2 regions of the Spirosoma aureum genome follow, and region 1 is predicted to be linked to the other one. Evidence: riboswitches for the same ligand, from Rfam matches in the RefSeq annotation. Region 1 holds a riboswitch; the other holds the start of a gene.
The links. A riboswitch is a leader RNA that binds a small molecule or an ion and turns the genes downstream of it on or off. The one in region 1 is predicted to bind thiamine pyrophosphate.
Positions count from the first base shown of each region.

Region 2: linked by a shared signal. The riboswitch ahead of thiM (hydroxyethylthiazole kinase) and the one ahead of thiS (sulfur carrier protein ThiS) in region 1 are both predicted to bind thiamine pyrophosphate.

Region 1 covers NZ_CP050063.1:4,885,057-4,892,587, reverse strand. Annotated here, with positions in the region: gene moeB (molybdopterin-synthase adenylyltransferase MoeB) at 1-435, opposite strand, end outside; gene thiH (2-iminoacetate synthase ThiH) at 432-1,571, opposite strand; gene G8759_RS19305 (thiazole synthase) at 1,568-2,344, opposite strand; gene G8759_RS19300 (thiamine phosphate synthase) at 2,356-3,021, opposite strand; gene thiC (phosphomethylpyrimidine synthase ThiC) at 3,018-4,898, opposite strand; gene thiS (sulfur carrier protein ThiS) at 4,900-5,103, opposite strand; TPP riboswitch at 5,228-5,320, opposite strand; gene G8759_RS19285 (TIM barrel protein) at 5,458-6,318, shown strand; gene G8759_RS19280 (Gfo/Idh/MocA family protein) at 6,352-7,531, shown strand, end outside.
Region 2 covers NZ_CP050063.1:325,102-332,632, reverse strand. Annotated here, with positions in the region: gene G8759_RS01385 (M16 family metallopeptidase) at 1-1,580, shown strand, start outside; gene G8759_RS01380 (ScyD/ScyE family protein) at 2,305-3,273, shown strand; TPP riboswitch at 3,546-3,648, shown strand; gene thiM (hydroxyethylthiazole kinase) at 3,696-4,502, shown strand; gene thiE (thiamine phosphate synthase) at 4,499-5,119, shown strand; gene thiD (bifunctional hydroxymethylpyrimidine kinase/phosphomethylpyrimidine kinase) at 5,132-5,938, shown strand; gene G8759_RS01360 (TenA family protein) at 5,945-6,595, shown strand; gene G8759_RS01355 (hypothetical protein) at 6,985-7,221, opposite strand; gene G8759_RS01350 (IS110 family RNA-guided transposase) at 7,289-7,531, opposite strand, start outside.

The DNA.
Region 1 (7,531 bases):
GGGCTTATTGAGCAGCACGCAGGCGTCATTGACCAGATAGCGGGTTGCAAAGTTATCCGAGCCATCGACAATAATATCATAGGCTTCCAAAATCGATAAGGCATTGGCTGCATCCAGAAAAACCGGATGAGCCATCACCTGAATGTATGGATTCTGACGGGCCAGAAGTGCGGCTGCGACCTCGGCTTTGGGCTGGCCGATGTGTTCCGGCGAAAAAAGCACTTGCCGTTGCAGGTTGCTTTCTTCGACAATGTCGCCATCGATTAGGCCCAGCGTCCCAACTCCGGCCGCCGTAAGATACTGACCTACCGGGCAGCCGAGTCCACCGGCGCCAATAACGGCAACGCGGGCCTGCCTGAGGTTATTCTGGCCAGCCAGCCCGATTTCAGGTAATCGAATATGACGGTTATAACGGTTTAACTCCTGATCAGTCATCGGCTTGTCAATAGTTTATCCCAATCTTTCCAAACGGGTTCATACCCCTGTCGTCGAATCACATCGACCATGTCGGCCGGGCTACGCTCATCGGAAATCGTAAACTGTTCCAGCGATTCCGGCTCGACGGCATACCCGCCCGGATTTGTCTTTGATCCTGCGCTTAGGCTTGTGATACCCAGTTTTAGCACATGATCGCGGAAGCGGGGCGTTTCGCGGGTCGACAGCGACAGCTCCACCTCTTCGTTAACGAGTCGGTACGCACAGATCAGTTGAACCAGATCGCGGTCGGTCATGCACCGCTCGAATGATCTGGACGTAATGGTGTCGTTTTGCAGCAGGTCGATGGGGCGAAGACGCGGGAAAGAGAGGCTATACCGGGTTTGCCAGTAAGTCCGTTCGAGATAATGCAAATGAGCCCCTGTAAAAAAGCTATCGGTTCGCCAGTCTTCCAGGCCAAGTAAAGCGCCTAGCCCAATTTTATGCATACCCGCTTTCCCCAGCCGGTCGGGGGTATCGAGCCGGTACTGAAAGTTTGATTTTTTGCCTTTCGGATGATGATTTCTGTACGTATCGCGGTGGTAGGTTTCCTGATAAACCAGCACCGTATGTAGCCCTTCGGCTATCAATTCTTCATAATCCGGTTGGTCGAGTGGTTGTACTTCCATCGAAATATGGGCGAAGTAGGGTTGCAGCAGGCGAATCGCGTTTTTCAGGTATGGCACCCCGACGGTCTGATTGGCCTCGCCGGTTACCAGCAGAACGTGGTCGTAGCCTAATTGCTTCAATGCCTGTGCTTCCTGAGTTATTTCGCTATCGGTCAGTGTTTTACGCCGGATTTTATTGTCCAGGCTAAAGGCGCAGTACGTACAAATGTTTTGGCACTCGTTCGAGAGGTACAGCGGAGCATACAACTGAATCGTTTTGCCGAAACGTTTCTGTGTCAGCTGATGGCTGAGCTGGGCCATCGGTTCCAGATAAGCCTGGGCTGCTGGTGATAGCAATGCTTTTAGATCGTCAAGCGACCGACGGGAGCTTCCCAGCGCCTGTTCTACCTGTCGGGCTGTCGTGGTGTAAATGTCGCGCTGGACACGATCCCAGTCGTGCGCGTCGAACCAGTTTTTGGATCTCGTCATTCGTCCAGAAAAGCAGTTAAGGGGCTACTCGCATGTGCGGTCAGGGATGGGCGGGCCAGTCGGGCTTCAAAGGCCATTCGGCCTGCTTCAACGGCCAGTTTAAAGGCCATAGCCATCCGAACGGGCTCATCAGAAACCGCAATGGCTGTATTGACCAGCACCGCATCCGCGCCCAGTTCCATCGCAGCGGCTGCATGCGATGGCGCACCCAGTCCCGCATCGACCACAACCGGAACCTGGCTTTGATCGATAATGATTTCCAGAAAATCGATCGTCCGTAAGCCCTTGTTGGTGCCAATGGGTGCTCCTAAAGGCATAACAGCCGCTACGCCGACGGCTTCCAGTCGCTTGCACAAAACCGGGTCGGCATGGCAGTACGGCAACACCACAAACCCCAGTCTGACCAGTTCTTCGGCGGCTTTGAGGGTTTCAATAGGGTCGGGGAGGAGGTACTTTGGGTCAGGATGAATTTCCAGCTTGAGCCAGTTTGTTTCCAGCGCTTCGCGGGCCATCTGAGCGGCAAAAACGGCCTCTTTCGCCGTCCGGACCCCAGATGTATTCGGCAACAGATTCAACCGGGGGTGCGTCACATGAATCAGCATATCATCCTGGCTGTTCTGGGTCTCGACCCGTTTCAGGGCGACTGTTACCAACTCCGAGCCTGAAGCCAGCAAGGCGTCTTCCATCAGTTGAGCCGAGCCGAATTTCCCCGTTCCTGTAAACAGCCGGGAGGTGAATGTTTTGTCGGCAATCGTTAGCGGTTGTCTATCCATAGTATCGTGTGTTAACGCCTGCCAGTATCCGGAGTAAGGGCGATGGTACGGTCTGTCAAGTTGGCAAGCGTCTGAATGAAAAGGCGTGTTTCGGCGGCTGGATCGGCGGATTGGCTGATCGCCGACGATACAGCAACCCCGGAAAAACCGACTGATAAGAGCGTGAGCACGTCGGCACTAGTAATGCCGCCAATCGCCACAACCGGCACAGAAACACCTCGCTGTTGCAGCGATGAGAGAATTTGCTGATAGCCTGCCAACCCAAGTATCGGGCTTAGTTTCTCCTTGGTCAGCGTAAACCGAAAGGGGCCCAACCCGACATAGTCAACGCCGGTCTGGTCAAGATCGAGCAACGTTTCCAGTGTATTGGCGGTGCCACCAATAATGAACCCGTCCCCCAGCAAGGCACGTGCTTTGGGCACCGGCATATCGTCTGCTCCCAGGTGAACGCCATCCGCCCCGATCTCACCGGCCAGCTCGGGATTGTCATTGATGATCAGCCGGGCATTGTATTGCCGACAGACGGCCAGCGTTTCCAGGGCTACTGCTTTCCAGGCCTGATAGGGCTGGTTTTTGAGTCGCAACTGAATCCAGTCCGCACCACCCGAACAGGCAAGTTCGGCCTGTTCGGGGCTGGTCGTAATGTAGTGTAACGGGCTTATTTTTAAGCTGATCATAGGTAAAGCTGATTGCCCTGTTCGGCAAATTCCTTGGCTTTTGCCTGCATTGCTTTATCGAATACTTCGTCGTGGCCCAGCGCATGCTGCTCGGCGTAATCGCGTACATCCTGGGTGATTTTCATCGAACAGAAATTGGGGCCGCACATCGAGCAGAAATGGGCAATCTTGGCTCCTTCGGCCGGTAAGGTTTCGTCATGAAAAGCCCGTGCCGTGTCCGGATCGAGCGAGAGATTAAACTGATCCTCCCAGCGGAATTCAAAGCGTGCCTTACTCAATGCGTTATCGCGGTACTGCGCTCCCGGATGTCCTTTCGCCAGATCGGCTGCGTGAGCCGCAATCTTATAGGTGATCACGCCGTCTTTTACGTCCTTTTTATTCGGCAGACCGAGGTGTTCTTTAGGGGTCACGTAACAAAGCATGGCCGTACCGAACCAGCCGATCATGGCCGCACCGATGCCCGACGTAATGTGGTCATAACCAGGGGCAATGTCGGTTGTCAGCGGGCCGAGGGTGTAAAAAGGTGCTTCCTCGCAGCACTGCAACTGTTTATCCATGTTCTCTTTGATGAGGTGCATCGGCACATGACCGGGGCCTTCGATCATCACCTGCACATCGTGCTTCCAGGCGATTTTAGTCAGTTCGCCCAGGGTTTCCAGCTCGGCGAACTGGGCCGCGTCGTTGGCATCGGCAATGGAGCCCGGCCTCAGGCCGTCGCCCAGCGAAAACGATACATCATACGCTTTCATGATGGCGCAGATATCCTCAAAATGCGTATACAGGAAATTCTCCTGATGATGGGCCAGGCACCATTTGGCCATGATGCTCCCCCCGCGCGACACAATTCCCGTAACCCGGCGGGCCGTCAGGGGAATATACCGAAGCAGAACGCCCGCATGAATCGTGAAATAATCGACGCCCTGTTCGGCCTGCTCAATGAGCGTATCACGGAATAACTCCCACGTTAGGGCTTCTGCCTTGCCATTCACTTTTTCGAGGGCCTGGTAAATCGGAACCGTACCGACCGGTACCGGGCAGTTGCGAATGATCCACTCGCGGGTTTCGTGAATATTCTTTCCCGTCGATAGATCCATCAGAGTATCGCCACCCCAACGGCAGCTCCATACCGCTTTTTCGACCTCCTCTTCAATACTTGACGAGACAACGGAGTTGCCGATATTGGTGTTGATCTTAACCAGAAAATTTCGCCCGATAATCATGGGTTCGCTTTCCGGATGATTGATGTTGGCCGGAATGATGGCACGACCGGCCGCAACTTCCTGTCGGACAAACTCCGGAGTGATGACCTGTTTGGGCGTATTCGCCCCGAAACTCATGCCCGGATGTTGCTGCCAGAGGGCTGATTGATCATTGCGGCTGTCGATGCGCTGGTTCTCCCGAATAGCGATGTACTCCATTTCGGGGGTGATAATCCCCTTTCGGGCATAGTGCAGCTGCGTCACGTTTTGACCGGCTTTGGCTCGATAGGGGTGACGGATGTGGGCAAAGCGCAGGAAGTCAAGTGTTGGGTTGCCCAACCGCTGATTACTGTACGTCGATGAGAAGGCCGCCAATGGCTCCACATCCTCCCGACTGGTAATCCAGGGTTCACGCAGTCGGGGGAGGCCCCGTTGCAGATCGATCACCGCGTCGGGATCGGTATAGGGGCCACTGGTATCATAGACGGTTACGGGGGCGTTGGGCTGGCGGCTCAGTTTAGTGCCCGAATGTACATGCGCTATCGTATCTGAGAGGGTAATCTCCCGCATGGATACGCGGATGTCGTGCAATTGACCCGGCACGTAAATTTTACGGGAGCCGGTCAGTGGCTGACGGGTAATGGCAGGTTGTGCTGGGTGTTCGGTTTTCTGGCTCATGTTATCCTCCCTGTGTAGCTTGTAGAATGGTGACTTTATCGTTTCCCGATAAGATATACTGCGACCAGTCCATGCGGGAAACAATGGTGTTGTTAACGGCTACGGCAATGCCTTTCTGGTCGGCAAGAGCTAATTGGTTCAGCAGACTGCCTAGTGAGGCTGCCGAGGGCATTTCAACGGATTGATTGTTGACTGAAACGAGCATAGTTGTGCATCATGCGCAGAAAAGCACAAACGATAGGGGTAAACCGGGCAGTCTGACAGGGAGGATAAACTGAAGAAGGACGGGAAACAATGCATGCGGCTAACCAGGCCTGCAATCGTCCAGAAAAAACCTTCTCGCTTTTCCCTCCGCAGGTATTATCCTGTTCAGGTTCAAAGGGTAGTATCTCAGCCCGGTCTGGGCACCCCTAAAGCTTCGCTTTTCAGCGAGACAAATGTAGAAACGTTTTCGGGATTATCGAGAATCTGTTTCGGATAAATACCCTGTAGTCAGTAAAAACAAACTAATTTAGCCTTACGAATACTGAATAGCCATAAAATTTACCCGTAAGTATTAATGACGACACGACGATCGTTTCTAAAAAGTGCCGGAGGCAGTGCTGCACTAGCCACGATGAGTCCGGCTGCTATAGCCTCGGTGAATAGGGTTGAAGCCAATAAAGCCCCCGGCGAGGATTTATTTAAACTGGGCATGGCCGGGTACACCTTTGTTAATTTCAACCTGGATCAGTCGCTTGAAATGATGAAGAAAACGGATGTACACTATTTGTGCATCAAGGATTTTCATCTGCCCTTAACGAGCACACCCGAACAAATCACGGCTTTTCACGAAAAGCTGGCCAAGTCAGGGGTTACGGGTTATGCCGTTGGTCCAATCTACATGATAACGACCCAGGAGGTCGACAATGCGTTTGCGTACGCCAAACGGGTTGGGGTAAAACTCATCATCGGCGTTCCGAATACAGAGTTATTGCCCTATGTCGACAAGAAAGTGAAGGAGTATGATTTCCGGTACGCCATTCACAACCACGGGCCTGATATCGCACTGTATCCCAATGCGGTGTCTATTTACAGTGCCATTAAGGACCTGGACCCCCGAATCGGTTTCTGTTTTGATATGGGCCACGACCGGCGCAATGGCGACGACCCCGTTGCCGATCTGCAAACATACGCCAAGCGCATTTTTGATATCCATCTCAAAAACGTAACGGCGGCTTCCAAAGAAGGAAAAACCTGCGAACTGGGCCGGGGCGTCATTGACATACCGGCTTTTGTTGAGATGCTGCGGAAGGTGAAATACGAGGGCAGCTGTAGTCTGGAATACGAAAAAGATATGAAAGACCCGTTGGCCGGGATTGCCGAATCGGTCGGTTATTTCAAAGGCGTTTGTGATGCCTCCCGCAAACGGAAGTCGTAGCCAGTTTGCCCAATGACTAACAACCTGTAATTAATGGAAAATTCAAGACGAGAGTTTATCAAGAAAGCGGCCCTGAGTACGGCTGGGCTAACCGTTGGCGGACTGGCAACCGGCATGTCGGCCAAGAGCTATGCTAAAATAATTGGTGCCAACGAGCGGCTGAACGTTGCCATTGCCGGATTGGGACGTCGGCTGGAGGCCTATTACGAACCGATCTCCAAAAAGAACAGTAATGTCGAGCTGGTGTACCTCTGCGATGTGATGAAGAAACAGCGGGAGTCGGCACTTCAGAAGTTTTCGAAGCATATCGACTACAAACCGAAGCTGGAAAACGATATCCGGAAGGTCATCGCCGATAAAAATGTGGATGTGCTCATCAATGCAACGCCTGATCACTGGCATGCCCCCGGCACCTGGCTGGCCATCCAGGGCGGAAAGCACGTGTACGTCGAAAAGCCGTGCAGTCAGAATCCCCGCGAAGGTGAACTGCTAGTCGAGTTTCAGAAAAAATACAATAAAGTCGTTCAGATGGGCAACCAGCAACGCTCGGCGCTGGAATCCATCGACATCGTCAACCAGATTCACAACGGGGTGATTGGCAAGGCCTATAAAGCCGTGGCATTCTATGCCAATAACCGGGGTGAAGTCCCCATTCCAAAGAAAGCACCCGTTCCGGATGGCCTCGACTGGGATTTATTTCAGGGGCCAGCTCCCCGCACTGACTACACGCACGATACCTGGGATTACAACTGGCACTGGTATGGCTGGCTCTACGGAACGGCCGAAAGTGGTAATAACGCCACCCACGAACTCGACGTGGCCCGCTGGGCGTTGCAGGTAGAATTTCCGGAATATGTGACCGTTGAGGCTGCCAAGCGGTATTTCCCGGAAGATGGCTGGGCTGTTTATGACACGATGGATGCGACGTTCCGTTTCCCCGGCGACAAAATCATCAAGTGGGATGGCAAGAGCCGGAACGGACACAAAACATACGGCAGCGACCGGGGAACCATTATTTATGGAACCAACGGCACGGTGTATGTCGATCGGGGCGGGTATAAACTGTTTAACCGCGACGGCAAAATGATCAAGGATAGTAAGGCGACCGGCTCAGAAGCGGGAACAGCCCTGGGCGGTGGTGGCGATATGACCACCCGGCATATCCAGAATTTCTTCGAGGCAATCCGGGGGAAAGAGAAGCAGAACTCGACGA
Region 2 (7,531 bases), 4.3 Mb from region 1:
ATGAATACGTTCAGAATTTTACGGACAAAGAACCATACACGAGTATTGAGTTTTATTACAATTTTCTCAAGAAAGAACAGGATGGTATCAAATTGGCCGAAGTGAATACACTGGTCGACCAATTTATTCATAATGATAACCGGGCGGTTATTGTTCTGGCTCCTGAAAAAGACAAAGCAAAATTGCCTACCGTTGAGCAGATCCTGGGCTACGTAGACAATGCGGGTAAGGGCCTGACCGCTTATGAAGACAAAACACTTGACAGCCCCTTGTTAGCAAAGCTGCCAACTGGTTCGCCGGTGGTGAACGAAAAACAAATCAAGGATATTGGCGTGACTGAGTGGCGACTTAAAAACGGAGTTCGGGTAGTACTGAAGCCGACCAATTTTAAAAACGACCAGATTCTGTTTTCGGGTAGTAGTTTCGGTGGCACGTCGCTCTATGATCTGACTGATTTCATGTCGGCCCGGTTTTCGTCTACGCTCGTGGCTATGGGCGGGACTGGCGACTATAACCAGATTCAGTTGGGCAAGTTTCTGTCAGGCAAACAGGTAAGCGTTTTTCCATTTGTGGGCGAATTGAGCGAAGGCATTAATGGTAGCGCAGCTCCCAAAGATCTGGAAACCGCACTTCAACTGCTTTATAGCTATTTTACCCAGCCTCGGAAGGATGTTGATGTCGTAAAAGGGTTCCTGTCGAACCAGCGAAGCGCTTTGCAGAACCAGATCAATACGCCAACGCCAGCACGTGTATTTCAGGACACGGTACAGGTAACGCTAGGGGCCAACAACCCCCGGCGGCAACCGCTTAAACCCGAAGATCTTGACAAAATAGATCTGGACAGAGCGGTGAAAATCTATCAGGAGCGGTTTGCCAATGGGGGCGATTTTATATTCTATTTTGTCGGTAATTTTAAAGAAGATCAGCTAAAGCCGTTGGTTGAGAAGTACCTCGGGGGTTTGCCAGCGACCGAAGCAACCGAGAAATTTAAAGACCTGGGTATTCGTATTCCATCGGGGCAGATCAGCAAGACTGTTTATCGGGGAGTCGATCCGAAAGCTTCCGTTCAACTGGTATATAGTGGCGATTTAAACTGGTCGTCGGAAACGACAACGCAATTGGACGCGCTGGCCGAAGTACTCGAAATCAAACTCATCGAAAAATTACGGGAAGAGGAAAGCGGTGTTTATGGTGTTGGGGCCAGTGCGGCCTACAGTAAATACCCAGTATCGCGGTATACGTTCCGGATTAGCTTCGGTTGCGCACCGCAAAACGTCGAAAAGCTCATTGCTAAAACGCAGGAGTTGATCAATGATCTGAAGGAGAAAGGGGCATTGCCCGCCGATATTGCCAAATTTAAGGCCGAAACCCGCCGTGAAACCGAAGTGCAGTTGAAAGATAACCAGTTCTGGCTTGGCTATCTCCAAAACCAATACTACAATGGCGACGCTCCGGATGAGGTATTGCATGAAAATGAACAACTGGATAAAGTAACCGTCGAAAGTACCAAAGCCGCAGCCAATCTATGCTTCGGGCCGAACTTTATTCGGTTAGTGCTTTTGCCGGAAAAGAAGCAGTAATCAAACAGGAGAAATAATCGATAGTCGTTGGCGAACGGTGCTTTAATCGGGTATCGTTGGCTGACGACTTTTTTGATTTCAGGTGCCCGGCCGAGTAAATTAGAATGCCATAAAACGCATAGAACCGATTCAGAAACAGGGTCCTGCTTTCACCATTTACTAAATTTCGGCTTTCGAATTTCTGGCGAAATAAAGATATTATTCAAGTAATTGATTATCGGAAATCACCGTTGGCTAAGCCGTTGATTCTATATAAATAAGAACTTATTACATTCACAAACTGGTTTGTATGCCCTTTTTTTCTAGCTCAACGCCCATGAGCGCTGTTTGGGAAATGATTCTTAGAGTTTGATTTATCAAAGAAATGCAGAGTAAGATTTTTAGGGATTAAATTACCCTTTACTCAATATGTTCGTTTACATTAATTACAGTTTATAACTTTCTGATAAACAATAAGTGCCTGATTAATCGGCAGTTGATCGTCACGATCAACTATGGAGGCCATTGATCGATTTAAATAATTACTGACGTTGAGCTGAATAAGCCTTGCCTTAATCAATGATTCATTCGTCAGACAGTGCGTAGTATGCAGTATTAACTTATCAGGATACAACCATTATTGCCAGAAAATAGACTTAAATATTCCTTGTTCACCTTTAACTATTCCTGTCAAATGATTTACAACATTACTCGCTCAATTTGTATACTGGCACTTTTTCTCGTTATGAGTTGTCAGGATCACATTATTCCCGCTCCCCCCGCTCCCGCGTTAACACCCCGAACATTAGCCACCAATCTGGTTGCTCCAATTAGTGTTGAGACGGATGCCAGCGGACGAGTTTTTGTGGCTGAGCAGGGCACTGGTCATAATGACGGTAGTGTATCCGAGATCACACAAGATGGTGTACGGCATCCAATTATTACCAACATTTATTCGGTAACCAACACGGAGGGGGATCTTGATGCCGTCGATCATTTGCTGGTCGTTGAGGGAACGCTTTATTTTTTGAATCCGAAGGGGCTTTATAAGTTTGATCTCTCCACTTACAAAACAGGCGCATCGCCCATTATGGCTTCCAGTCTGATCCCTGAAGACATTCGCAAATTTGTGCTCGCCTATAATTTTACGAACGACACCGGTGAGTCACACCTATACAATTTGACCCAAGGTCCTGATGGTGCCCTGTACATTACCGACGCAGCAGCCAATGCCATCATCCGCCGATCAAAAACCGGCGAATTGAGTGTAGTTACTGAAGTTCCGGGCATTGTAAATCCAAATCCGGCGGGCCCACCTCCAGGCCCACCCTTCATTCAGGCTGTACCAACCAGCATTACGCACGATGGTCGCCAGTTTCTGATCACTACATTGCTGGGCTTCCCTTTCCCGGCTGGGCGGTCAATCGTTTATCAAATGGACCTTTCTGGAAAACTCACAATTTATCAGCAAACGTTCAACAGCCTGGTCGATGTAGAGAACGATGGCAATGGCAAACCGCTGGTGCTTGAGTTCGCTCTATTTGGACCAATGGGCTTTACGCCAAATACAGGCCGATTGTTACGGGCAAATGGAACGAGCAGTACGGTTTTACTCGATAAACTGAACATGCCGACAGATCTGAAAATAAGCAATACCCATACCGCTTACATAACAAGCATGGGTGATGGAGCGCTGTTGAAAATTACGTTCTAAAAATGTAGCTTTTACCGGTTTCCGGCATTCGGGGTTAGCGTTGGTTTCAGTCAGGCCATTGCTAACCCCTAATTCGTTTTATGTTGGCGTTCAATATAAAATGAATTTTGTTTGAATAAGCGGCTCAATCTCACAGTGATAAATTAGAAAATACCTAAAATGCCGGTATCGATTAACTTATAGTTTTGCCGAATTGAAGACATCTTGAAATTGTCACAGTAAAAACTAATCAACTAGCTCATATTGTAAAGGAGGAATGGTATACCTTTGCCAGACAACTTTAGGGGTGTCTGTCCCGAAACAGGATAGACTGAGAGAATACCCTCATTACCTGATGCCGTTTATACTGCCGTAGGGAAAAGTTAGCGTCTAGTCGTTCGCTCTCCTCTAAAGTTGCTGATTATTACCTTATTAACAGCAACATGTCTCAGGAAGCCCAACTGATCTGGACCGACGTCGAGCAAATTCGCGCTCAGGCTCCGCTTGTCCACAATATTACCAACTTCGTAGTGATGAATAATACTGCCAATGCACTGCTGGCGTTGGGGGCATCGCCCGCTATGGTTCATGCGCCGGAAGAAGTAGAGGATTTTGTGTCTATTTCAAACGCTCTGGTCGTTAATATCGGTACACTCGATGCTACGTTTGTGGCAGGAATGAAGCTCGCCATGCATCGGGCGAAAGCATTAGGTAAACCCATCGTGTTCGATCCGGTCGGGGTTGGCGCAACGGCCTATCGGAACAGGGTTAGCGAAGAGTTATTGGAGTTAGCCGCTCCTACAATCATTCGGGGAAATGCTTCTGAAATTATGGCACTCGCTGGCCTGAACGCACAAACCAAAGGTGTTGATAGTCTTTATGGCTCAGAGGCTGCCGTTGAGGCTGCCCAGCGGCTAAGTTTGGTATGGGGCTCGGTGGTGGTCATTAGTGGGGCTACCGATTATGTAATTCTGGGTGAACGGGTTGCTACTATCAAAAATGGGCATCCACTTATGACGAAAGTAACGGGCATGGGCTGCACCGCCACCGCTTTGACCGGCGCGTTTTCAGCCATAAATGCCGATTATTTCCAGGCAGCTACGCATGCTATGGCTGTTATGGGTATTGCTGGTGAAATTGCCGTTGAAAAGGATCCGGCTCCTGGTAGCCTACAGGTCAACTTTCTTAATTCGCTTTATGAATTATTAGAAGCGGCTATAACAAATCGGCTTCAGCTAACGCAATCGTGAGCGGACTCTATTTAGTGACTGATAGCGAAGTCGCCCAGGCAGCAGGTCATACATTGCCTTTTGTGGTTGAAGAAGCCTGCCGGGCAGGAGTGAAGTGGGTGCAACTACGCGAAAAGGCGTTATCCACCCGCACTTTTATTGCACTTGGCGTTAAGTTGAAACGCATTACTCAGGCTCACGGTGCCCGGCTGATCGTCAATGATCGGGCCGATGTTGCGCTAGCCATTGATGCCGACGGCGTTCACGTCGGTCAGGACGATATACCGTATCAACTGGTCCGATCGCTGATTGGCCCTGATAAAATCATTGGGCTGTCTATCAATAGTTTAATTGAATTACAGGCTGCGGCTGGTGCAGATGTAGACTATTTCGGCATTGCAACCATATTTCCAACCGGAACCAAGCAGGATACCTCCAGTTTACTTGGATTGGAGGGGCTTCGGCAAATTTGCACCCAGACAAATTTGCTAACATTCGCAATAGGTGGTATAAAAGCCAGCAACATTCAGGACGTCATTCGGGCCGGTGCATCGGGAGTAGCAGTTGTATCAGCTATTTGTGGCCATCCGTCACCGTACGAAGCCACCCGCGAACTGATCCAACTTATTAGTATTTAGAGTTTTGTAAAAATGAAAAGATACATCAGGGCTTTAACGATTGCCGGTTCTGACAGTGGGGGAGGAGCTGGCATTCAGGCCGACCTTAAAACGTTTTCGGCACTCGGCTGCTACGGTATGTCGGTGCTAACAGCGCTCACCGCTCAGAATACAAAAGCGGTAACGGAAATACTATCCGTTCCGCCCGCCTTTATCGCCGAGCAATTGAAAGCTGTTTTGAATGATATTGGTACCGATGCCGTTAAAATCGGGATGCTTCACTCACCGGAAGTTATTGAGCAGGTCGCCAGAACGTTAACGGAATTTGGCGTAACAACTATTGTGCTCGATCCCGTAATGGTAGCCAAAAGTGGCGATAAACTCTTGCAGGATGAAGCTATCGATGCCCTGAAAACTTACCTTCTGCCTATGGCGATGGTGATTACCCCCAATCTACCTGAAGCCAGTGTACTATTGGGTAGACCAGTAGAAACAGCAGCAGATATGCTACCGGCCGCTGTTGAGCTGGCAAAGCTATGTACAGGAGCCATTCTGGTAAAAGGCGGCCATTTGAATACCGCTGAGAGTACAGACTTGCTTTATATTTCTGCCGAAGAACAGCATTGGTTTCCAACAGAGCGGATAAAAACAGAAAATTCGCACGGAACAGGCTGCACACTTTCGTCGGCCATTGCTGCCGGATTAGCCAAAGGATTGTCTATCGTAGAAGCAGTAGCTGCCGCCAAAGTATATCTGACGCAGGCACTTCAGGCTGGAGCCGTTTATCGTCTGGGACATGGACACGGGCCCGTTCATCATTTTTTTAACGTTTGGCAATAGACGCGAATGAAATTTACGGAACAGCTTTGGGAGGATATTAAGCCTGTTTATGATGCCATACTTCAACATGGCTTTGTAGCAGAACTGATGGCAGGTAACTTGCCGGCCGCCACATTTCAGTATTATATTCAACAGGATGCGCTCTACCTGGCCGATTTCAGTCGAGCGCTAAATCAATTGGCTGCGCGTTCGGTCAGGCCGGACGATATGTTGCAATTCACACAGTTTGCTCAGAATGCCATTCTGGTTGAACGGGCTTTGCATGAGACGTATTTTGTGTTGTATGCTATTCAGCCAGAAACGAAAAAAATGCCATCCTGCTTTGCCTATACGAACTACCTGCTGGCAACCACCTCGCTCCAGTCCCTTGCAGTAGGAGCGGCTGCCGTTCTGCCCTGCTTCTGGATTTATCGGCAGGTGGGCAAATTCATCTACCAGCGCGCCATTCAGGAAAATCCATACCGGGCCTGGATCGACACCTATGCCGGTGATGCATTCGATCAGTCGGTCACACAAATGCTTGCCTTAACCGATCAGTTTGCCGAATTAGCGAGCCCATCGGAACTGGTTGCTATGCGGGAGGCTTTTCGCTTATCGAGTCGGCTGGAATGGTACTTCTGGAATGATGCTTATACTCAGAATCGGTGGCTTGTTTGAGTGACTCGTCCTAAATTGTGTTGATCGTTTATTGGCTATCCATCTTTTTATTAACCAGTAATTTAAACTCTATTTTCAGCATTCACCAGACTAGATACCTGCTTTGGTGGATAGTAAGTTCCCATCTCCACTTTAGCTTTTTTTTCGTTGTGTGCCTGATCCGGTACCAGTATAGCGCAACCGCGACGACAGACCGTTTGATGTGGTGGCTTATAGTTGTAAAGGAAAACAGCTTGATCAAGCATCGGTCACCAACGGGATGTACAGACATTCGCACTGGGTAAACCAACAGATGATGTGCGATACCCACAACTGCTCGGGTCTTTTCACTATTAACTCTTCGATCAGGTTAGGATATTTTACGGCAATGATGATCTGAAAGGTAGGCTTTATTGCCTAGTTATCCATCTGATTGATAGTATTTTAGCTGTTTTTGGCTTAAAGAGGGCATCCCGTCCCGTCCTCATTTCCCTTTCCAAGGGCTTGTTTACCAGCATACTGTATTGCTTTCGTCCTCCAATAGGCAGATAATCCTGCCGTAGTTGCTCAGCATAAACCGGATGGCCTGGTAACGGGCGGGGCACGGCGGCCACGATCTGGCGCATGACAGGTTTAGACTGTTTCATGTGTAGTCTAACCAGTCTGCCCATAAATTGGTTATTTATGGTCAATGTTTTTCTATACAACAATCAATTAAATGGCTGACGTAGAATGACTTGCAAATAGTCTAATTAACTCATCTTGACTCAAATCAAGTGCCTTCAAACGCCGTTGCACTTGTCGTAAACCGGCTTCCTTGGCTTTTTGAGCCGTGTCTATAACCTGAGCTTTCTTATAAGGCTCCATCTTGGTAATCATGTTCCAAATAATCACCGCCAGCTTGCGGGCGGTGGCCGTAATGGCAGCGACTCGACCTTTCTTGTAGGCAATTCGCTT